DNA from 2 places in the Embleya sp. NPDC025285 genome. Region 2 is predicted to be linked to the other one. Evidence: riboswitches for the same ligand, from Rfam matches in the RefSeq annotation. Region 2 holds a riboswitch; the other holds the start of a gene.
The links. Region 2 has a riboswitch for glycine ahead of gcvP (aminomethyl-transferring glycine dehydrogenase). Riboswitches for the same ligand answer to the same signal wherever they lie in the genome.
Positions count from the first base shown of each region.

Region 1: another riboswitch for glycine. It lies ahead of gcvT (glycine cleavage system aminomethyltransferase GcvT); the one in region 2 lies ahead of gcvP (aminomethyl-transferring glycine dehydrogenase).

Region 1 is NZ_JBVHLU010000121.1:4,977-16,791, forward strand. Features, by position in the region: gene ACZ4FV_RS44845 (hypothetical protein) at 1-273, opposite strand, end outside; gene ACZ4FV_RS44850 (bifunctional DNA primase/polymerase) at 554-967, opposite strand; gene glyA (serine hydroxymethyltransferase) at 1,208-2,512, opposite strand; gene gcvH (glycine cleavage system protein GcvH) at 2,509-2,883, opposite strand; gene gcvT (glycine cleavage system aminomethyltransferase GcvT) at 2,968-4,068, opposite strand; glycine riboswitch at 4,258-4,360, opposite strand; glycine riboswitch at 4,361-4,454, opposite strand; gene ACZ4FV_RS44870 (AAA family ATPase) at 4,629-5,360, shown strand; gene ACZ4FV_RS44875 (enhanced serine sensitivity protein SseB) at 5,390-6,106, shown strand; gene ACZ4FV_RS44880 (enhanced serine sensitivity protein SseB C-terminal domain-containing protein) at 6,178-6,906, shown strand; gene ACZ4FV_RS44885 (ABC transporter permease) at 7,215-8,210, shown strand; gene ACZ4FV_RS44890 (ABC transporter substrate-binding protein) at 8,248-10,014, shown strand; gene ACZ4FV_RS44895 (ABC transporter permease) at 10,117-11,124, shown strand; gene ACZ4FV_RS44900 (ABC transporter ATP-binding protein) at 11,124-11,815, shown strand, end outside.
Region 2 is NZ_JBVHLU010000025.1:112,035-123,849, forward strand. Features, by position in the region: gene gcvP (aminomethyl-transferring glycine dehydrogenase) at 1-2,492, opposite strand, end outside; glycine riboswitch at 2,554-2,691, opposite strand; glycine riboswitch at 2,694-2,790, opposite strand; gene ACZ4FV_RS19210 (DUF4230 domain-containing protein) at 2,839-3,531, opposite strand; gene ACZ4FV_RS19215 (DNA polymerase IV) at 3,587-4,945, opposite strand; gene ACZ4FV_RS19220 (SanA/YdcF family protein) at 4,986-5,672, opposite strand; gene ACZ4FV_RS19225 (MerR family transcriptional regulator) at 5,720-6,334, opposite strand; gene ACZ4FV_RS19230 (bifunctional nuclease family protein) at 6,739-7,212, opposite strand; gene ftsR (transcriptional regulator FtsR) at 7,358-8,083, opposite strand; gene ACZ4FV_RS19240 (FHA domain-containing protein) at 8,110-8,628, opposite strand; gene gcvH (glycine cleavage system protein GcvH) at 9,002-9,388, opposite strand; gene ACZ4FV_RS19250 (DUF881 domain-containing protein) at 9,462-10,379, opposite strand; gene ACZ4FV_RS19255 (small basic family protein) at 10,791-11,123, opposite strand; gene ACZ4FV_RS19260 (DUF881 domain-containing protein) at 11,120-11,815, opposite strand, start outside.

The sequences.
Region 1 (11,815 bases), on a different contig from region 2:
GATGCCGCAGGTGAGCCCCTGAGCGGTGAGCGTGGCCGGACCGCTGAGCACGGCCGGCGCCTTGACCGGTATCTCCCCCTCGCGCATCGTCATCTTCAGCGGCTTGTCCTGCTCCGGCCAGTACAACGCCGCCACGCCCGCGGCTGCCGCCGCGCCGAGCATCAGCCCGAGTACGAACCCGATCGAGATCCACTGCCGGATCCGCCGCCGCACCCAGAGGTGCCCGACCACCTCGCCGCGTAACTCCCCGACCTTGCGTCCCACCACACCCATCCGTCGCCCCCATCACCAGACCGGAGCCCGCATCGTATGGGCGTGCTCGGGGGTGTGACGAGGGTGGTGGTGGGTCGGGTGTGATCGATCAGGGTCGCGGCGGGGCGGGTGGTGCGGGGGCGGGTGGGGTGGTGAACCGGAGCCCGCATCGTGTGGGGGTGTGCTCGGGGGCCTGACGCGCGAGTGGGGTGGGGGTGGGGGGCGGGTTTTTCGGTCGGGGCGGTGGGTTGGAGCCCGCGTCGTGGCGCCGTGTTCGGGGGCCGGCGAGGGTGGCGGTGGGTCAGGTGTGATCGATCAGGGTCGCGGCGGCGCGGGCGATGGCGGAGTCGAGTGGGGCGAGCGGGGTGGGGATCGGGTTCTCGGTCGGGGCGATGTACCAGACCAGCGGGCCGCTCTCGCCGCGCGCGGGCGGGAAGGTGACCCAGGCGCCCAGGCCGTGTCGGCTCGGGCCGCGCTGGTCGCGCAGGCGCGTGCGGGCCGGGGAGGTGACCGGGACCAGGAAGCCCATCTTGGCGCAGCGCCGGTCGTGGATCACCGGGCCGACCCGAACTCCCGCCGCGCGCAACTGCTTCACCGCCTCGCGCCCCAGCCGCGCGTCGACCTCGATCACGTCGAAGGTCTGGCCGGCGGCGACCAGGCGTGGAGCGTACGGGTTGCCGGTCGGGTCGGACGAGTGGTTCGGCGAGTCGTTCATGGGACTGCACCTTCATCGGGTCGTGGCGGACCCCCGCGGCTCCATCCCAACGCGCCGAACCCGATCACGCGGGCCACACTCACGAGTTGATGCGGTTCCGTCACCTGTTCGGCCCACCCGCGGCCGAAACCGCGCAACCGGACGCGGGAAGCGGTTGGGTGAACGGCCGCGGGGCCGGCAGGGGATCGCCCTGCCGGCCCCGCGGCCGTGCTCGTGAACCTGACGCCGTGAGGTCGTGGGTCAGAGGTTCGGGTACAGCGGGTGCTTCTTCGCCAGGGCCGTGACGCGCGTGGCCAGGGCCGCCCTGCGGGCGTCGTCGAAGCCGGGGAGGAGGGCCTCGGCGATGATGTCGGAGACCTCCTCGAAGTCCGCCTTGTCGAAGCCGCGGGTGGCCAGCGCCGGCGTGCCGATCCGCAGACCGGAGGTGACCATCGCCGGGCGCGGGTCGAACGGGACCGCGTTGCGGTTGACCGTGATGCCGATCTCGTGCAGTCGGTCCTCGCCCTGCTGACCGTTGAGCTCCGAGTCGCGCAGGTCGACCAGGACCAGGTGCACGTCGGTGCCGCCGGTGAGCACGGTGATGCCCGCGTCGGTGACGTCCTTGCGGGTGAGCCGGTCGGCGAGGATGGCCGAGCCCTCCAGGGTGCGCCGCTGGCGGTCCTTGAAGTCGTCGGAGGCGGCGACCTTGAAGGCCACCGCCTTGGCCGCGATCACGTGCTCCAGGGGGCCGCCCTGCTGGCCCGGGAAGACCGCAGAGTTGATCTTCTTGGCGTACTCCGCCTTGGACAGGATGACGCCGCCGCGCGGGCCGCCCAAGGTCTTGTGCGTCGTGGTGGTGACCACGTCCGCGTAGGGCACGGGGCTGGGGTGCAGACCCGCGGCGACCAGGCCCGCGAAGTGCGCCATGTCCACCATGAGGTAGGCACCGACCTCGTCGGCGATCCGGCGGAACTCGGCGAAGTCGAGCTGCCGCGGGTAGGCCGACCAGCCCGCGATGATCATCTTCGGCCGGTGCTCCTTGGCCAGGCGCTCGACCTCCTCCATGTCGACCCGGTGGGCCTTCTCGTCGACGTGGTAGGCGACCACGTTGTAGAGCTTGCCGGAGAAGTTGATCCGCATGCCGTGGGTGAGGTGGCCGCCGTGGGCCAGGTCCAGGCCCAGGATCGTGTCGCCGGGGGTGAGCAGCGCGAACATCGCGGCGGCGTTCGCGGACGCGCCCGAGTGCGGCTGCACGTTGGCGGCCTCGGCGCCGAAGAGCTCCTTGACCCGGTCGATGGCGAGCTGCTCGACGACGTCGACGTGCTCGCAGCCGCCGTAGTAGCGCCGGCCGGGGTAGCCCTCGGCGTACTTGTTGGTCAGGACGGAACCCTGCGCCTCCAGCACCGCCACGGGGGCGAAGTTCTCGGAGGCGATCATCTCCAGGGTGTTCTGCTGGCGGTGCAGCTCGTCGGTGACGGCGGCGGCGACCTGCGGGTCCACCTCGCTCAGCGGACGGTCCAGGATCGTCACGGTTGTCAGCTCCTCGATCGGGTCGATCTCGATCATTCGCCGCAGAACGCGGCGTATTCGTCGGCCGACAGCAGGCCCTCGGCCTCGCCGTCGATGCGCACCTTGAACAACCAGCCCGTCCCGAAGGGGTCGGAGTTCACGAGGGCGGGGTCCTCGGCGACCGCGTCGTTGATCTCGACGACCTCGCCGGAGACCGGCGCGTACATGTCGCTGACCGACTTCGTGGACTCCAACTCGCCACACGGCTCACCGGCGACGACCGCTTGGCCGACCTCGGGAAGCTGGACGAACACCACGTCGCCGAGCGCGTCGGCCGCGTGCTGGGTGATGCCGACGAGGGCGGGGGAGGCCGCCTCGTCGAGCCACTCGTGTTCCTTGCTGTAGCGCAGGTGCTGGGGTGCGTGCACGGGTCCATTCTCCATTCGAATGCGGAGGGTCTGTCCCTCAGGTGTTTTTGTGATGGTTTGTTCCGGTCGGCGGGTCGGCCGACCTCAGCCCCGCTTGTAGAACGGCAGTGCGACCACCTCGACCGGCTCGGCCTTGCCGCGGATGTCCACGGCCAGGCGTGTGCCCGGTTCGGCCCGGTCCGTGCTCACGTACGCCATCGCGATCGGCACGCCGAGCGTGGGCGAGGGTGCGCCGGAGGTGACCTCGCCGACCTTCTCGCCGGTCTCCGCGTCCACCACCGGGTAGCCCGCACGCGGGACCCGCTTGCCCGGCGAGGTGAGACCGACCAGCGTGCGGCGCACGTCCTCCTGCGCGGCGGCCAGCGCGTCGCGCCCGACGAAGTCCTCGGGCTTGTCCAGCCGGACCACCCGGCCCAGGTTGGCCTCGTACGGGGTGGTGTCCCGGGTCAACTCGTGGCCGTACAGCGGCATGCCCGCCTCCAGGCGCAGCGTGTCGCGGCAGGACAGGCCGGCCGGCACCAGGCCGTGCGGCTTGCCGGCGGTCAGCAGGGCCTCCCACAGCGCGACCGCGTCGCCGGGCGCGGCGAACAGCTCGAAGCCGTCCTCGCCGGTGTAGCCGGTGCGCGCGAGCAGTACGGGCACGCCGGCGACCTCGGTGCGCAGGATCGCGTAGTACTTGAGCGCGGGCAGGTCGGCGTCGGTGAGCGAGCCGACGATCGCGGTCGACGTGGGGCCCTGCACGGCGAGCAGCGTGTACTCCTCGGACGCGTCGCGCACGGTGGCGTCGAACTTCTCCGAGCGGTACGCCAGGCTGCCCGCGACCACGTCGGCGTTGGACGCGTTGGCCACCACCACGAAGTGCTCGTCGCCCAGCCGGTAGACGATCAGGTCGTCGACGATGCCGCCCTCTTCGGTGCAGATCATCGTGTACCGGGCGCGGTCGATCCCGATCTTCGACACGAAACCGACCAGGGCGTGGTCGAGCGCGCGGGCGGCGTCCGGGCCGGTGACCTCGATCTCGCCCATGTGGGTGAGGTCGAACAGACCGGCCGTGGTGCGCACCGCGGTGTGCTCGTCGCGCTCGCTCCCGTACCGGAGCGGCATCCGCCAACCGGCGAAGTCGGTCATCGTGGCCCCGAGCGCGTCGTGCACGGCGTCGAGCGGGGTCCGGCGGTCGGTGGTCATGCGAAGGCTCCTTCGAGGGGGCGCCGGCGGGAACACGCCAAGGGCGCGGGCCGGTCGCGGGCATGGCGAACGGCCGCGCGCTCGGCCGGCGCGGAAGGTGACGGGTACTGCGGCGAATACGACAACAAAGGGGGCTCCCTGCCACGGCTTTCAGCCCTTTTCGACCAGAGTCGGTCGAAAAGTGGGGTGCCCTCCCCTTCTGTCATCGGAACCTGAGAGCTTCATCGCGTCGAACTCGCGATTTGCACCGTGGGTGAACCACACCTGCGGTGTGGTTGCTTTCCAGAAGTGCCTGACCCATGCGGTATCGGTGCCTGAGAGATTCCGGGGAGGAGTTGCTCCTTCGGCGCCCCGCTCGTGGGCGAGGACTCTTCCGCGTGGGGTCGACGGCCGTTATGAGGTTGTGCCCGGCATGCTAGCGCGTGACGTCAATCCCCCGCCGGGACCGGGACCTCGCCGGGACCGGGCCCCGCGGAGTCCGAGGGATCACCGGGACGCGCGCGCACCCATGGGTGCGACACCATGCGCAGGGCATGACGGTTGTGACAAGGGGAGGACTCGTGGAGACGGACTCGGCGGGGGCGCATACCGGCGCCGCGACGGGCGGCGTGTTGACCCCCCGGTCCGTGCACGACCTCCGGGAGGAGCGTGATCGGGCGGGGGAGGGGATCGGCGACCGGATCGTGGACGTCCTGGCCTATCCGGCATCGTGCGTGCTCGTGGTCACCGGCCTGCCGGGAGCCGGCAAGAGCACGCTGCTCGCGCGCGTGGTCACGCCCGGGGCCGGGGTCGCCGTCCTGGACGCCGATCTGGTCCGGGCCCGCTGGGCGGTACGGGCGGGGCGGATCCCCTACCGGATCTACCGGCCGCTGGTGCGGCTCTCCCACTACGGCGAGGTGGCCCGGGCACTGCGCGGCCCCGGTGCGGTGGTCGTGCACGACAGCGGCCGCAACCCGATCCTGCGCCGGGTGCTGGTGCTCGCGGCCCGTCGGCGCGGCAGCTCCGCGCACGCGCTGCTCCTGGACGTGACCGCCCGACAGGCGCTTTCCGGCCAGCGCGAACGCGGGCGCGGGGTGTCCACACCGGTGTTCGCCCGACACCACCGCGAATGGCGCGAGTTGCTCGGCCGGCTGTCGCCGTGGCTGGACGCGGGACCCACCCTGGCTTCGGCTCCGGGCGGCTTCACCTCGTGCGTGCTGCTCGACCGATCGGCCGCCGGGCACCTGGGCCGGATCGTTTTCGCAGACCCCGTACCGGGACAGTCCCGGCGACGGCAATCGGGCGAGAAGTAAACTGCGGCGGACACCAGAGGAGCACCACCATGCCGTTCCCGGCCAATCCCGTGGAGAGCGCGCTCGTCGCGGCGATGCGCGATCCGTCCCGGGCCGAGGCCCTCTTCGAGGCTTTGGCCGAGGCGGACGTATGGGTGCCGCTGCCCGAGGGCGGCAACCCGGCCGACAGCGAACTGACCCTGCCCACCACCGAGATCGACGGCCGGCCGTACGTCCCGGTGTTCTCCTCGGAGGAGGAGTTCCGGCGGATCGCCGGACCGATGGCGTGCACCGTCGCGCCGATGCGCGAGTTCGCCCGCGGCATGCCGCCGCACGTGGGCATCGCGGTCAACCCCGGCGGCGAGGTGGGCATCCCGATCCCGCCGCCCGGCGTGCTGGAGCTGGCCCGACCGCCCGGCTCGGGCCCGCGCGGCGCGCGCGTGCGGCTGTACGAGCCGGAGCAGGAGCCGATGGACTTCCTGATCGCGGCCGCCGCCGAGTTCACCCACGTACCGGTCGTGCTCAGTGCCCGCCGCGGCCTGGGCGTGATCGAGAACGACCCGCCGTGCCTGTTCATCGGCGTCGAGTTGGACCGCTGGCAGGAGGAGGACCGACTGGCCGCGGTCGGCGCCCTGGAGCGCGCGCTCGGCCGGGCCCCGTGTCCCTGGCCGGTGAACGTGGTGCTCCTGGACGTGGCACAGGATCCTGTGGGGGACTGGATGCTGGAGCGGACCCAGCCGTTCTACCTGCGCGTCGACCAGCGCTGAGCCCGCGTCGGACAGCGCGACATCGGCACATCGGTGCATCGGTACATCGGTTCGGATTCGGGGAGGACGTCGTGAACCAGGTCGAGCAGGCCTTGAGCCAGGTGGCACCCGGGCGTTACGACGCCTACGAGCGGTTGCTCGAAGCGCTCACCGGCGCCCACGTGTGGATGTTGTTGTGGCAGGGGCAACCGGGCAGTCCGGACGCGCAGTACGGGAACATGGACGTGGCCGGGTGGCGCTACGCCCCGGCGTTCACGTCCGAGGAACAGCTGCGTCTCAGTGGCTGGGACCGCTCGTTCGAGGTCTGTCCGGTCACCGAGATCGCGTCCTCGCTGTACACCGACCGCTGGGGCCTGTGGCTGAATCCGCACGCCCAGGGCGGCGGCGTCGGCGTGCCCTATCTCGACCTGCGGCGCATCGTCGGCGGCCTGGACCGGTTGATGGCCGGACCGCTGGAGGTCGGCGAACCCACGTTGTGGGACCCGGCGTTCTACGCGCTGCTCGGCGGCCAACTGTTCCAGACCCAGGTCGTGCGCGCCGCCCACCGGGCCTGGGTGCGACCCGCGGTCGGACCCGAACGCCTCGTGATCGGGCTGCGCCTGACGGACAATCAGCCCGCCACGATGCAGCGGATGCGGGACGCGATGGCCCGCGCCTCGGCCGCGGCGCCGGCCGGACTCACTTTGTCCTCGGTCGCGTTGGACGACCCGTTCGATCCGGTGGCCGCGTGGATGCGCGACCACACGCGCCCCTTCATCGGCATCGACATGCTCGACGAGGCCGCCCGCGACACGCGGTGATCGACGATCGGCACACAGTGGCGATCGCGGGCAACAGGCACTGATGCCCCCAAAAAACTGACGTCACGTCATCAACCGCTGCCTTGTTGTGATTTCGTGACCGATCTACGCGGATCAACCAGTGAATCGTGTCGACGTAATCACGGTTCAGTAAAGGTATTCCGCGACCCCTGTTGGTGACCCGCGTCACGGAGGAGTCTCACCCGGACGACAGATCCCGAAGATCATCGGGATCGCAATGCCGGGTACGGCGACGGGATCGGCGATCCCGAGCCGCCGTCGCATCCGTGAGCGGGGAGGGTCGATCCATGACGGCACCGATCGAGACCACCGGTGTGGCCCGAGAGGCGCACCCCGAAGCGATCGCCGAATCCTCCGGCGTACGCATCGAGGGTCGTTCCCTGGGTCAGATCGCGTGGGCCCGATTCCGTCGCGACAAGGTCGCGATGGCCGGTGGCGTGGTGATCGTCTTCATGGTACTCGTAGCGATCTTCGCACCCTTGATCACCTCGGTCATCGGCGGGGACCCCACCGAGTACCACGACGACCTGCTCGACCCGGTGCTGAACATCCCCAACGGCAGCTTCGGCGGCGCCAGTTGGGACCACCCCCTGGGACTGGAACCGGTCAACGGCCGGGACATCTTCTCGCGCATCGTCTACGGCGCCCGGATCTCGATGCTGGTGGCCTTCCTGGCCACGCTCCTGTCCGTGGTGATCGGCGTCGTACTGGGCACCGCCGCGGGCTACTTCGGCGGCTGGGTCGACGCGCTGATCAGCCGCGCCATGGACGTCTTCCTGGCCTTCCCGCTGCTCCTGTTCGCGATCGCGATCGGCAGCAGCCTCCAGGGCGAGGCGTTCGGCCTCAAGGGCGACACACTCCGGGTCACCGTCCTGATCTTCGTGATCGGGTTCTTCAGCTGGCCCTACATCGCCCGCATCGTGCGCGGCCAGACGTTGTCGCTGCGCGAACGCGAGTTCGTCGAGGCGGCGCGCAGCCTCGGGGCCACCGACCGGCACATCATCTTCAAGGAACTGATGCCGAACCTGGTCGGCCCGATCCTGGTGTACGCCACGCTGCTCATTCCCACGAACATCCTGTTCGAGGCCGCCCTTTCTTTCCTCGGGGTCGGCGTACAGGAACCCACCGCCTCGTGGGGCGGCATGCTCGCGCGCGCCGTCCCGCGGTACGAGGACGCCCCGATGTTCATGGTCGTCCCCGGAGTCACGATCTTCATCACCGTGCTCGCGTTCAACCTGCTCGGCGACGGGCTTCGAGACGCCCTGGACCCACGCAGCCGCTGAATATCCGGCAAGTCCCCACGAGGAGGCACGACCAGCGATGAAACACCCGGTAACTCGCAGGCGCAGGGCCCAGGCGCTGATCGGCATCGTTGCGGTCACCGCGTTGGCCGCAACCGCGTGTGGCGGTGGTGGCGGCGGCTCGAAGAAGAAGTACTCGCCGAGCAACAAGGCCATCACCGAGGTCGTCAACCAGTCGACCAAGAAGGGCGGCACGCTCAAGCTGGTCAGCTCGGACAAGTTCGACTCGCTCGACCCGGGCGACATGTACTACGCCTCGGCCTGGAACTTCTCCCGGCTGATGGCCCGTCCGCTGCTGACCTTCAGGCCCGCCCCGGGCAACGCGAGCTACGAGTTCGCGCCGGACCTGGCCACCGAGGTGGGCAAGACCGACGACGGCGGCAAGACCTGGACGTACCACCTGCGCAAGGGCGTCAAGTACGAGGACGGCACCGAGGTCAAGGCCGCGGACGTCAAGTACGCGGTGGAGCGGACCTTCGACAAGGAGATCCTGCCCAACGGCCCGGCGTACTTCACCCAGTACCTGGACCCGGACGGCACCTACAAGGGCCCGTACAAGGACTCCGCGGACAAGCAGGGTCTGAGCGCGATCGAGACGCCGGACGACTACACCATCATCTTCAAGATGAAGGAGCCGTTCGCGGACTTCAACTACCTCGCCGCGCTCCCGCAGACCGCGCCGGTGCCGCGCGCCAAGGACACCGGCAAGGAGTACGTCAAGCACCCCCTCGCGTCCGGCGCGTACATGGTCGACGGCCAGTACGAGCCCGGCAAGGCGGTCAACCTGGTCCGCAACCCGAACTGGGACCCGAGCACCGACCCGCTGCGCAAGGCGCTGCCGGACCGGATCGAGCTCCTGGAGAAGCAGGACGCGAACGACGTCGACAACCGCCTGTTCGCCAACACGGCGCAACTGGACGTGGTCGGCACCGGTGTCCAGGCCGCCGCGCAGAACAAGATCCTCACCGACCAGAAGCTGGCCCAGAACTCGGACGACGCGGTATCCGGCGCGCTCGCCTACCTGGCGATCAGCTCGAAGACCCCGCCGTTCGACAACGTGCACTGCCGGCGCGCCGTGCAGTACGCGGTGAACAAGTCGCAGATGCAGCGCGCGGTCGGCGGTGAGGTCGGCGCGGACATCGCGACCAACCTGATGCCGCCGACGCTGGCCGGCTCCAAGGTCGCCGACATGTACCCCAACGGCGCCAAGCACACCGGTGACGTGGCCAAGGCCAAGGACGAGCTCAAGCAGTGCGGCAAGCCGGACGGCTTCAGCACCGTGCTCACCGCGCGCAGCAACCGGCCCAAGGAGGTCGCGGGCGCCACGTCGGTGCAGAACGCGCTCGCCAAGGTCGGCATCAAGATCGAGATCCGCCAGTACCCCTCGGGTGACTACTTCACCCAGTTCGCCGGTGTGCCCAAGTGGGTGGCGGACAACAAGGTCGGCATCATGTTCATGCAGTGGGGCCCCGACTTCCCCACCCAGTTCGGCTTCTTCCAGCAGATCGTGGACGGCCGGGCGATCAAGCCCGCCGGTGGCACGAACCTGTCCGAGCTGAACGACCCGGCGGTCAACGGTCTGATCGACCAGGCCACGCGGACGATCGACCCGAACGCGAGCGCGGCCATCTGGCAGCAACTGGACCAGAAGGTCATGGAGTCGGCGGTGATGGTCCCGTTCGCCTGGACCAAGTCGCTGCTCTACCGCCCGCCGAACGTGACCAACCTGGTCGTCACCCCCGCGTACTCCGGGATGTACGACTACCTCAACATCGGAATCCAGTAAGCCTGCGACGAGGTCAGTAGCCCGAAGGAGAGGTGAAGGCCCGTCAGTTCCGGTGCGGGGAGTGGTGATCCCGCTCCCCGCACCGGACCGGGTCGCCGGCTCATGATTTTCTATCTGCTCAGGCGGCTGGCGGGAGCGGTGGTGCTCCTGTTGATCGTCACCATGGCGGTCTTCGCCATCTTCTTCCTGATACCGCGTCTGGGAGGCGCCACAAGCGACCAACTCGCCGCGCGGTATGTCGGCAAGTCGCCCAGCCCGGAAGCGATTTCGCAGGTCAAGCACAGCCTCGGGCTGGATAAGTCGGTGCCCGAGCAATACGGCAGGTTCGTCAAGGGCATGATCGCCGGCAAGGACTACGACACCGGTGTCCGCAAGGTGCACTGCGCGCCGCCGTGCCTGGGCTTCTCCTTCCGCAACAACCTCGAGGTGTGGCCACGCCTACAGGACCGGATCCCGGTCACCCTGTCGCTGGCCGCCGGCGCCGCGGTGATCTGGTTGGTCGTCGGCGTGTCCATCGGCGTGGTCTCGGCGCTCAAACGCGGAACCCTGTGGGACCGCTTCTCGATGGGCTTCGCGCTCGCGGGCGTGTCGCTGCCACCGTTCTTCACCGGCCTGGTGGCCCTGGCGTTGTTCAGTTATCAATGGCCCATCTTCAAGGGCGTGCACTACGTGCCGTTCTTCGACAATCCGGGAAGCTGGGCCTGGAACCTGGTCCTGCCCTGGCTGACCCTGGCGTTCCTGTACGCGGCGCTGTACGCCCGGCTCACCCGGGCCGGCATGCTCGAAACGATGAGCGAGGACTACATCCGCACCGCGAGAGCCAAGGGCCTGCGGGAGCGGGACGTCATCGTCAAACACGGGCTGCGCGCGGCGCTCACGCCGATCCTGACCATCTTCGGCATGGACGTCGGTCTGCTGCTCGGTGGTGCGATCCTGACCGAACAGGTCTATTCGCTCGACGGCATCGGCAAGTTCGCCGTCGAGGCGATCACGCAACAGGATCTGCCCGAAGTGCTCGGCGTGACGATGATCGCCGCCATCTTCGTGATCCTGGCCAACCTTGTCGTGGACCTGCTCTACGCGGTCGTCGATCCCCGGGTGAGGACCTGATGCCCCGTCTGCTACCGCGCCGCAAGCGGGACTCCGCGGCCGAAACAGCCAAGCTCGCCCCGGCCGGACCACCGCCGGCCCCCGAGAACTTTCTCGAAGTGCGCGGCCTGACCGTGCACTTCCCCACCGACGACGGCCTGGTACGCAGCGTCGACGGCGTCGACTTCGCGCTCCAGCGCGGGCGCACGCTGGGCATCGTCGGCGAATCCGGCTCCGGCAAGAGCGTCACGTCGCTGGCGATCATGGGCCTGCACGGCAACACCAGTGCCCGGATCGGCGGCGAGATCTGGCTGGACGGCCAGGAGTTGGTGCGCTCCACCGCCGAGCAGGTGCGACTGATGCGCGGCCGTCGGATGGCGATGATCTTCCAGGACCCGATGTCCTCGATGCACCCGTACTACACGGTGGGCCACCAGATCATCGAGGCCTACCAGGTGCACAACGAGGTGACCGGCAAGCAGGCCCGCGCGCACGCGGTGGAACTGCTCGGCCGGGTGGGCATCCCGCGTCCGGACCGGCGGGTGGACGACTATCCGCACCAGTTCTCCGGCGGCATGCGCCAGCGCGCGATGATCGCGATGGCGCTGAGCTGTGACCCGGAGCTGCTGATCGCGGACGAGCCGACCACCGCGCTGGACGTCACCGTGCAGGCCCAGATCCTGGACCTGATCCGGGACCTGCAGCGGGAGTT
Region 2 (11,815 bases):
CGCACGTCGATGATGCACTCGTGCGCTACCAGGCCGTTCGGGCCGGTGTAGAGCACCGGGAAGTGCGGTGCGAGCCGCTTGGCGATGTAGTTGGCGCCCAGTACCGCGACCTGGGTGGCCTCCTTGAGGCCCTCCGGGCCCATCAGGCGCAGGTAGGTCCACGGGATCGGCAGGATCGCCGCCGAGCCCCACGGGGCGGCGGAGATCGGCCCCACGCCGGTCTCCGGGCCCGCGGTGGGCTGGAGCGGGTGGTTGGGCAGGTACGGCGCCAGGTGCGCGCGCACCGCGACCGGCCCCACGCCCGGACCGCCGCCGCCGTGCGGGATGCAGAAGGTCTTGTGCAGGTTCAGGTGCGACACGTCCGCGCCGATCGCGCCGCCCGGCTGGGCCAGCCCGACCAGCGCGTTCAGGTTCGCGCCGTCCACGTACACCTGGCCGCCGGCCTCGTGCACCGCCGCGCACACCTGCTCGATGCCCTCCTCGAACACGCCGTGCGTGGACGGGTAGGTCACCATCAGCACGGCGAGCGTGTCCCGGTGCCGCTCGATCTTGTCGTGCAGGTCGGCCAGGTCCACGTCGCCGTTCTCGCCGGTCTTGACCACCACGACGCGCATGCCCGCCATCACCGCGCTGGCCGCGTTGGTGCCGTGCGCGGAGGAGGGGATCAGACACACGTCGCGGGCGGTGTCACCGTTGGCGTGGTGGTAGGCGCGGACCGCGAGCAGGCCCGCGAGTTCGCCCTGCGAACCGGCGTTGGGCTGGAGCGAGACCTTGGCGTAGCCGGTGATCCGGGCCAGCGAGTCGGCGAGCCCGTCGATCAGCTCCAGGTAGCCCGCGACCTGGTCGACCGGCGCGAACGGGTGCAGGTTCGCGAACTCGGGCCAGGTGATCGGCTCCATCTCGACCGTGGCGTTGAGCTTCATCGTGCACGAGCCGAGCGGGATCATCCCCCGGTCCAGCGCGTAGTCCTTGTCCGCGAGCCGCTTGAGGTAGCGCAGCATGTCGGTCTCGGAGCGGTGCGTGTGAAAGACCGGGTGGGTCAGGAACTCGGTGTCGCGCAGCAGCGCCGTCGGCAGCGCGTCGGCGGTGTCCGCGTCCAGCGCGGCCACGTCACCGGTGACCCCGAACGCGCCCCAGACCCCCTCGACATGCGCCCGCAGCGTGGTCTCGTCGCAGGTGATCGCGACGTGGTCGGCGTCCACCGGGCGCAGGTTGATCCCGGCGGCGCGGGCCGCGGCGAGCACGTCCGCCGCCCGGCCCGGCACCCGCGCGGTGATCGTGTCGAAGAAGTCGCCGTGTACGACCTCGACGCCGCCCGCGCGCAGTCCGGCCGCGAGCACGGCCGCATACCGGTGCGTGCGGCGCGCGATCGAGGTGAGCCCGTCCGGCCCGTGGTAGACCGCGTACATGCCCGCCATCACGGCCAGCAGGACCTGCGCGGTGCAGATGTTGCTGGTCGCCTTCTCCCGGCGGATGTGCTGCTCGCGGGTCTGCAGCGCGAGTCGGTAGGCGGGCGCGCCGTCGGCGTCCACGGACACCCCGACCAACCGGCCCGGCATGCTGCGGGTGAGCTTCTCGCGGACCGCCAGGTAGCCCGCGTGCGGGCCGCCGAAGGCCATCGGCACGCCGAACCGCTGGCTGGTGCCCACCGCGATGTCGGCGCCCATCGCGCCGGGCGCGCGCAGCACGGTGAGCGCGAGCAGGTCGGCGGCGACCGCCACCAGCGCGCCCTGCGCGTGCGCGGCCTCGATCACCGGGGTCAGGTCGCGGACCCGGCCGTCGGCACCGGGGTACTGCAGCAGCACGCCGAAGCAGCCGCCCTCGGGCAGCCCCCGCGCGGTGTCGGCGACCACGACCTCGATGCCCAGCGCTTCGGCGCGGGTACGCACCACCGCGATCGTCTGCGGCAGCGTGGCCGCGTCCACCACGAACACGTCGCTCTTGGCCCGCCCGGCCCGGCGGGCCAGGGTCATCGCCTCGGCGGCGGCGGTGGCCTCGTCCAGCAGCGAGGCACCCGCCACGTCCAGGCCGGTCAGGTCGGTGACCACGGTCTGGAAGTTGAGCAGCGCCTCCAGCCGGCCCTGCGAGATCTCCGGCTGGTAGGGCGTGTAGGCGGTGTACCAGGCCGGGTTCTCCAGCACGTTGCGGGTGATCACCGGCGGAGTGAAGGTGCCGTGGTAGCCGAGCCCGATCATCGAGGTCAGCACGCTGTTGCGGGAGGCCAGCTCGCGCAGCTCGGCGAGCACCTCGGCCTCGCTGCGCGCGGCGGGCAGCTCGAAGCCCTCCAGCGCGCGGATCGCGGCGGGCACCGCCGCGTCGGTCAGCTCGTCCAGGGATCCGTAGCCGATCGCGGCGAGCATCTTCGCCTGCTCGTCGGTGTCCGGACCGATGTGCCGGCCGGTGAACGGCGACGCGGCCTCCAAGCCGGTCAACGAGCCGGGGCCGGAGGGGAGTACGGCGTGAGCACGCGGGGCAGGGGTGCGCGGGGTCATCGCGAAAGGCCTCCTGGATCGCTCCTGGACGGACACGCGGGTCGCGCGTCCACCGGCCTCCCCCTCTGTCATCTGTACCTGAGAGCTTCACCGCGCCCGGGAGGACCGGTTGGACCGGTTCCCGCGGGCGCGGTTTGCACCGTCGGCGAGGATCCGACCCGGCTCGGCGAGCCATCCGCGGATCCTGCTTTCCAGAGTGCCCACGACCACGCGGTACGGGTGCCTGAGAGATTCCGGGGAGGAGTTGCTCCTTCGGCGCCTCGTGTGCACGACACGAGGACTCTCCCGCGCGAACGTAATGGGCGGCTTCAACGGTATCAGCGTGACACCCACCAGGGGCTTCGCACTAGGCGTACGTCACAGTGGTCGTGGTGTAGCCCAGGGAGCGCATCATGCCCTGGAGCATACCGGTGGTGTTCCGTTCCGCGCGCTCCACCAGTCCGGCGGTCTTCGCCGCGTCGTCGATCTTCTTGGTGGCCAGCACGTAGAGCTGCTGCTGATCGCCGGGATTACTGGAGAAGAAGTCGCCGAAGCGGTCGAACAGGCCCTTGTCCTGGGCGATCACGTGGCTGTTCTTCTGGTCGAGCGCGGCGGGCGCGAGCCGCGCGTGCGGGAGTTTGATGGTCACGCTCTTGTTGTCCGGAGAGGTCTGGATCGCGTCCTGGCCGATCCCGCCGAACTCCACGAAACCACCCACCTGGCCGACGCCGACGAACAGCGTGCGTTGGCCTCGGACCGCGTCCGGCAGGAACTTCGCGTCCTTCTCCAGGTCGACCACGACCTGGAAGGTGCCGCTGACCGCCTCGTAGCGGCTGAGATCCTGCACGGCCTTGAGCATCACCGGTCCGCTGTGGTCCTTGGTGGTCTCGCCGAACGGATTGAACTTGCCGGGCAGCAGGTTGACCAAGCCGACCAGCACCAGGGCCAGCACGATGAAGCCGACCAGGAGTGTGACCAGGAAGGCCGGCAGGCCGAGCCTGCGGCGAACCGATCGGAAGGCACCCTGCCCTCGCGCCGGCCGCTCTTTGACATCAGTCATTGTGAGGACACCCCCGAGGAGTCGTCTGCCCGGCGCCTGCCCCGGATCGCCCCGGCTATCCCCCGTCGGCGGCGGGCAGCGGAATCGGTTCCCCCGGTTGCAGCGCGGGATCGGTGATCGCGAACGTGCGCACCCGGCCCGGTTTTCCACCCGGCACCTCGAACCGCACGGTGACCCGCCCGACGCCGCTGCCCTGCACCCAGCCGGGCCCGAACTCCTCGTGCACCACGTCCTGACCGGGCGACCACGAGACCCGCTCCGGGGCGGCCGGTACCGGCACCTCCCGGTCTCCCTCCGCGCCATCCTCGTCCTGCTCGTCCGGCTCGGCGGGCTCCGGCTCGGCCGCGCCGAACAGGTCCTGCTGGGCGAAGTCGGCCAGCCCGCCGACACCCACCCCCAGCAGCCGCACGCCGCCCGTGACGTCCACCTGCGCGGCCAACCGGCGGATCGTCTCGCGCACCACCCCCGGGTCGTCGGTGGGCCCGCGCAGCGTCTCCGAGCGGGTCAGCGTGCTGAAGTCGTAGCGGCGCAGCTTGAGCACTATCGTGCGCCCGGAGCGCCCGGCGGCGCGCAGCCGCTCCACGCACCGGATCGAGAGCCGGTCCAGCTCCCGGGTGATGCGCTCGCGGTCGACCAGGTCGGTGGGGAAGGTGTCCTCCACGGACACCGATTTCGCGTCCCGGTCGGCGACCACCGGGCGCGCGTCCAGCCCGGCGGCCAGTACGTGCAGGCCGTGTCCGTGCGCCTGGCCGAGCAGCCGGACCAGTTCGCTCTCGTCGACCGCGGCCAGGTCGGCCACGGTGTCCAGGCCGGCCCGGCGCAGCACGTCGCCGGTGGCCGGGCCGACCCCGGGCAGCGCGCGCACCGGCAGCGGGTCGAGCATCGCCCGCTCGGTTCCGGGCACGACCACGCACAACCCGTCGGGCTTGTCCGCCTCGGAGGCGATCTTGGCCAGCAGCTTGGAGGTGGCCGCGCCGACCGAGCAGGTGAGCCCGGTGGCCGCGTGTATGTCCGCGCGCAGGCGTACCGCGATCTCGGTGACCCGCTCGGTGTCCAGCGTGCCGCCGTGCGGGCCCGCCTCCAGGTCGACGAACGCCTCGTCCAGGCTGAGCGGCTCCACCAGCGGCGACAGCCGGTGCAGCAGTTCCATCACGGTGTCGCTGACCTGGCGATACAGCGCGAAGCGCGGGCTGAGGAAGGCGGCGTTGGGGCAGCGCCGGCGGGCCTCGCCGATCGACATCGCCGAGCGCACGCCGAACACCCGGGCCTCGTAGGAGGCGGTGGCCACCACGCCGCGCGCGCCGATGCCGCCGACGATGACCGCCTTGCCGGCCAGGCTGGGCTTCGCGACCTGCTCCACCGACGCGTAGAACGCGTCCATGTCGAGGTGGAGGATGCCGGGGGCATGTCTCACACCGGGCAATGATGACGCACGGGTCCGACAGAACGCGCGTTCAACCGCTCAGGGCGCGTCGGATCTCGTCGCTTTCCGGGCCTTTCACCCGCGGATCCGGCTTCAGCACGATCTGCCCGGCCGCCTTGATCGCGGCGAGCGTCTCGCGACCGGTTCCGTACACGGTGGGCCCGATGTGGCCCCACGCGAAGGACTCGTCCGGGACGCCGTACGCGGATATCCCGGCGGCCCGGCACAGGCCGAGCGCACGGCGCAGATGGAAGCTCTGGGTGACCACGATGACCCGGTCGATCCCGTAGACGCGTTTGGCGCGGATGCAGGACTCCCAGGTGGAGAATCCCGATTCGTCGGTCACGATCCGGTGCTGCGGGATTCCCCGGTCCGCGAGGTAGCGCCGCATCACCCTGGTCTCGTCGTAGCGGTTGTCCCCGCCGTCACCGCTGACCAGGATCACCCGGGTCTTGCCGGCCCGGTACAACGCGAGCGCGACGTCGAGCCGGCGGGCCAGCAGATCGGACGGCCGGTCCCCGTGCACGCCCGCGCCGAGCACCATCGTGACGTCCTCGTGCGGCACGTCGGCCACCGTGCGGACCCGGTTCCCGGCGTACAGATGCAGCCCCGTGATCGGGGTCAGCCCGGCGACGGCGAGCAGGACGGCGGCCTGATAGCCGCGCCGTTGGGCCCGCCGCGAGCGCGGCAGGGTCGGCCGACGAAGGATCACGTCCATGGGGACGTCCTGCCCGGCGAACCGGTTCCCACCCTCCCCCGGGCGGCTCAGACCGCTTTGTCCCTGCGTCTGCGTGCCAGTTCGTCACCCGGATGAACCTGCGTGATCGGTTCTCCCGTGCCGGTGTGCTCGCCCTGGAGCTGCGCGAGCGAGCCCTCCACCTCGCGCCACACCGCCCCCACGGCGATCCCGAAGACCCCCTGACCACCCTGGACCAGGTCGATCACCTCGTCGTACGACGTGCACTCGTACACGCTGGCACCGTCGCTCATCAGGGTCATCCCGGCCAGGTCGCCGATTCCGCGTCCGCGCAGGTGGGCCACCGCGATCCGGATGTTCTGCAGCGAGACACCGGTGTCCAGGAGCCGCTTGACGATCTTCAGCACCAGGATGTCGCGGAAGCCGTACAACCGCTGCGTGCCCGAGCCGTGGGCCGGGCGGACCGTGGGCTCGACCAGGCCGGTGCGGGCCCAGTAGTCGAGTTGGCGATAGGTGATGCCGGCCGCCGCGCACGCCGTCGGGCCCCGGTAACCGACGTCCTCCGACGGGGTGCCGGGCGGCGTGACGTCCTGCCGCCGGGGGCCCGCACCGGGGTCGGTCGCCGGCAGAGGACGTGCCGTGCGGGCGCGTTCCGCCGCCGTGATGTCGCCGGTGCTGCTCACGCCGACCTCCCTTTCGTCTCCCCACGCCCGAGTACGGCGCGGAGAGTCTCTTTCAGTCCCGGGCCGCAGGCGGCGAGGTGCAACGCGCAGGGGTCATCCCGGAACTGTCGATTTCGACGGTAGGCAGTCACCAACAGCGCGTCAACGACCGGGCCGTTCGGCACGCCGAGTGACGCTGCTCGCACGAGTGGTTTGAACCGGTTGCCCAGGGGTAGGTCTGGCCGCTTTGCCTCTGATCGAAGCGGATCGAGCCGGATCGGGCGTGATCGACGGCGCGCCGGCGCACCCGGGGCGGAGCCGACCGGTCCCGGACGCGAAAAAACCGCCGCCCGCTACCGCCTCGCCGGGAGCGGCGGGCGGGACGGTCGGCGGTTCCGGACGTGCACCCGGCCGCGGCGGGCCGACTATTGGCTCGTGGTGCCGAAGTCCTCGGGCGAGATGTCGTTCAGGAACTCCCTGAACTTCTCGATCTCGTCCTCCTGCTCGTTGGGGATCACGATGCCCGCCTCGTCCAGGACCGCGTCGCTGCCGACGATCGACGTCCCGGTTCGCAGCGCGAGCGCGATCGCGTCCGACGGGCGCGCGCTGACCTCCACGCCGCCGGAGAAGACCAGCTCGGCGTAGAACACGCCCTCGCGCAGGTCGGTGATCCGGATCTGGGTCAATTCCTGCCCCAACGCCTCCAGCACGTCCCGGAAGAGATCGTGCGTCAGAGGACGCGCGGGTACCACGCCCTGTTGGGCGAACGCGATGGCCGTCGCCTCTACCGGGCCGATCCAGATGGGGAGATAACGATCGCCCCCCGTCTCCCGTAGGAGCACGATCGGCTGGTTAGAGGGCATCTCCACCCGGACGCCCACAACCTCTAGCTCGTTCACATCGCCACACTAGCGCGCTCGGCTGTCGGTCACCGATCCCCGGGGGCCGAATAGGTCGGGGATTCGTCGTTTTTTCTTCGTGATCCGGTGTTCACGTCACGGTCCGCCTCGCGGCCCGATCGGCGCCCGTCGCGGGCGGCGTGGGTCAGCGGCCCAGGCGGGGCGCGAGCGCGGTGGTGACCAGGACGGTGTGCAGGCGCGAGGTGAGCGCGAGCAGGTCGCGTACGGTCTCCTCGGCGCCCGCCTTCGCGCGGGCGCCCCGGCGGTGCAGGAGCGGCGCGACGATCTGTTCCACCAGGGCGGCCTCACGGTCCGCGGCGGCCTTGGTCTGCCGCAGGTGGCGCGGCTCCACGCCATAGCGGCCCAGCGCGGCCACCAGCCGGGCCACCACCAGCGCGTCGCCGTCGTAGACCACCGCCTGCTCGCCGTCGCCGCCGGCGCCGGGTCGTGGACGGCGCGGCTGGATCAGGCCGAATTCCTCCAGCCGGGCCAGGTCCGTGTCCTGGATGCCGGCCGCGGCGATCAGGCCCGGCCGGTCGAGCAGCACCGTGGTGCCCTCCCGACCGGCCGAGTCCGGATCGCCTTCGGCGTCCTGCGCTCGTGCGGATTCGGCCGGGGTCGGGCCGGCCGGTTCGAGCCCGCGATCCATCGCGTCCAGTTGATCCTTGATCACCCGGAGCGGCAGGTAACGGTCGCGCTGCACCCGCAGCACGTAGCGCAGTCGTTCGATGTCGGCGGGGCCGAACTTGCGATAGCCCGACGGGCTCCGCTGCGGCTCGATGAGCCCTTCCGCCTCGAGGAACCGGATCTTGGAGATGCTGATGTCCGGGAACTCGGGACGCAGCAGGGTCAACACCCCGCCGATGCTCAAGGAGACCGATCCGGCCGCCGCCGGACTCACCCGATCTGCCCTTGGCGGCTGGGGAAGAAGACCAGTCGGTACTTGCCGATCTGTACCTCGTCGCCCGGCGCCAACGGAACCTCGTCGATCCGCTCGCGGCCCACGTAGGTGCCGTTCAGGCTGCCCACGTCGGCGACCGCGAAGCCGCCGGGGGTGCGGCGGAACTCGGCGTGCTTGCGCGACACCGTGACGTCGTCGAGGAAGATGTCGCTCTGCGGATGCCGACCGGCCGTGGTGCGGTCCGAGTCGAGCAGGAAGCGACTGCCGGAGTTGGGGCCCCGGCGCACCACGAGCAGCGCGGTTCCCGGCGGCAGCGCGTCCACCGCGGCCTGCGCCTCGGGGGTGAGGATCTCGCGGGGCGCGGGTTCCGCGTCCAGCGCCTCGATGCCGCTGATCGAGATGGTCGAGGTCTGCTCGGACGCGCGCTCGGCGCCCGCGCCCAGCCGAGCGCCGCAGTTGGAGCAGAACCGGCCGCCGGGCGGATTGTGATGCCCGCAGGCGCCGCACACCACCACGTCGGCCTCCTGACCCGTGCCGGTCGCACCTCGACCTTCGGTCGAGAGTTGCCCGAAACTTATGCGCGCCGTGTGTTCCTGGTCAACAGCGACATGCCCGGCGGTCGCGTCGGACTCGCCCAGGTGCGGAGCGGGTGCGGGGGGTGAGCCGGCGGACGCCCCGTACGGGGTGCCCGGGGGCATCGTCGGCGGGGCGGCCGGCGGGTTGCCGGACCTCCCCGCATCGGCAGCCGGCGCGTCGCCGGAGCGACGGGAACGACCGAACAATTTCGCGAACAACTTCACGGGCGAACCTCCCCGAGAGAACCTGGCCCGCCCGTGGGGCAGGAGGAGTGGGTCGTGGTGATGGACTGCCTACCGCTTCGCCGGGCCGTCAGGAGCCAAGGCTGTTCTGATAGGCGGCCGCGTCCAAGAGCGCGGCCGGTGCGGCGGGATCGTCGAGGCGTACCTCGAACATCCAACCGTCGCCGTAGGGATCGGAGTTGACCAACTCCGGTGCACCGTCGAGCACGTCGTTGACGGTGGTCACGACGCCGTCGAGCGGCGCGAAGAGGTCGCTGACACTCTTGGTCGATTCCAGTTCGCCGCAGGGCTGTCCGGCCACGACGCGGGTGCCGACCGGCGGCAGCGTGACGTAGACGATGTCACCGAGCGCGTCCTGCGCGAATTCGGTGATGCCGATCCGCACCGTCCCGGAGATCTCTTCCATGACGCGCACCCATTCGTGCTCCGTCGTGTACGCGAGATCTGCGGGATACATGCGGACAGCCTGCCCTTCTTGCCTGATGAGTGTGCACCGACGGCGACCGGCGGACTGATTCTGTCAGGTGTGCTCACCCGTTACCGGCGCCCGGTGCCGAGCGAGCGTAACCAGGCTTGTTCGCAGGCCGCAAGGCGTCGATCAGCACCTCCTGCGAGGGGGTGACAATGGCCCCCGCCTGCTTCTTCTCCAGGGTCTTGACGACACCCCCGGGGATGTTCAACGCGGGCTGGAGATCCTGCGGATTGCCGATCACCTTGAACACGTACGGCGGCAGCACTTTGGTGCCGTCGATCACGATGTCGCCGGGCGGCGTGCCGTTGAACCAGGTGCCGGCCACCACGCGCACGTCGTTGATCTGGATCACCTCGGCGCCCGCCGCGCGCAGTTCCTGGAGCGTGTCCAGCAGCACGTCACCGCTGACCGTGCGCTGCGGATCGGTGATGGTCAGGGTGATGCCGGGCCCGCTGGCCTTGACGGTGCCCGCGAGGACGCCCAAGGCGTCCGCCTTGGCCGCGTTCTGCTCACGCGCCTCCTGGACCCGGTCGTTGCTGTTCTGGAGCTGCGTGCGGCTGTTCTCCAGACGATGCTTCTCGTCCTCCAACCGCCGGGTGCGCTCGCCGAGTTCGTCCAGCACGCGGACCAGGTCCTCCTGTCGCGCACCACGCAGCGGATCGGACGCGGTATTCGAGCGAACCTGGATGGCCAGCCCCGCGCCGAGCGCGAACAGCAGTACCGCGCCCACGAGTTGGGCCCGGCTCACGCGCGGCGGCCAGAACGCCTCGAGCAGCCTGCGACGGCCCGGCTGATCGTCGACCCGCTCGTGCGGGTGCGGCTCGGAAACCGCGTTCGAATCCGTTTCCGGCCCGGGCGTGTCGCGCGCCACCGCGTGCGCCCCCGCGTGCGGTTGCGCGAGGGGGTCGCGCGGCCCGGACACCTCGCGCTCCCGGGCCTGTTCGGGCGGGGGCGCCGCGGGCACCAGGGGCGGCACGGACGCCCGCGCGGCCCGGGGCTCCGCGGACGCCCGGGGCGTCTGCGGCGCCTGCGCCGCCCGATGCGTTTGGGGCACCTGGGGTGTTTCCCGCGTCTCCCGGGCCGATTCGCGGATCGGCGCGGTGATCGGCGGGATCTCCGAGGTCACCTCGGCGGCCTGCTCGCGGATCCGCTCCCGGATGTGCCGGCCCTCGTGATAGAGGTCGACCGGGCGCCGGGTCTCGACCGTGGGCTTGCGGGCGGCCGGCGCCTCCGGCTCGACCTCGGGTTCCGGCTCGGGTCCGGGAACGGCCTCGGGCGCGGGCTCCGCGGCCGTGCGTGGGATGCCCAGGTCGCGGGGATCCTCGTCGTGGCGGGCGTGCCGCCCGCGCGTCTCGTCCGTTTCGTCGGCCATGTGTGTGACTCCCCGTCAGGCCCGGAAGACGTGCCGGCGGATGGCCGCCGCGTTGGAGAAGATCCGGATGCCGAGCACGACCACCACGCCGGTGGACAACTGCGCTCCGACACCCAGCTTGTCGCCGAGGAAGACGATCAGCGCGGCGACGACCACGTTCGACAGGAACGAGACCACGAAGACCTTGTCGTCGAAGATGCCGTCGAGCAGTGCGCGCAGACCGCCGAAGACCGCGTCCAGCGCGGCCACCACCGCGATGGGCAGGTACGGCTCCAGCTCGTGCGGGATCACGGGTCGGGCGAGATACCCGACCACGACCCCGAGGACCAGGCCGAGGACCGCGATCACTGTTTACCCTTTCGTTCGGTCTGCTTCTGCGGCGGTGTCGACGAGCCGGTCGGCGGGGCCGAACCGCTCGGCGGGGCCGTGCTCCGGCCCGCGGCCGTCGCGGGCGGTGTGCCCGGGGTCTGCTTCGCCGGCGGGCTCGCGGGTGTACTCGGCGGTGTGCTCGCGGGCGGCGGGCCGCCGGGTACGTCCGCGTAGCGCAACGAGGTGCCCAGCGCGGCGGGCAGCTTGAGCTTCTTCTGTGCGCTCAGGTTGACCCGGATCCCGTAGTTCTCCTGAAGCTGGCGCAGATATCGCCCGTCCGCGCCGACCATGAACTCGACCTGCATCGGCTTGGCGTCACCGATCGCCAGGATCGTATACGGCGGCGCGAGCGGCCGGTTGTCGACCAGGATCGAGGCACCGGCGGCGCGGATCGCGGACAGCGCGGTCAGCCGCTGGTTGTTGATCGAGATGGCCTCGGCACCGGCCTTCCACAGGCCGTTGACCAGCCGCTGGAGGTCGCGGTCCAGGATCCGGCCGTTCGCCGCCGCCTCGGCCTGGCGCGGGTCGGTCGAGCCGTCGGTGTTGTCCGAGCCCTTGGCGTCGTCCGCGATCACCTTCAGGCCCGGCCCCTCGACCGGGTCGGATCCGGTGAGCAGCGCGAGCAGTTCGACCCGATCCTTGGCGCCCTTGGGCAGCGAGACCTCCTGGAT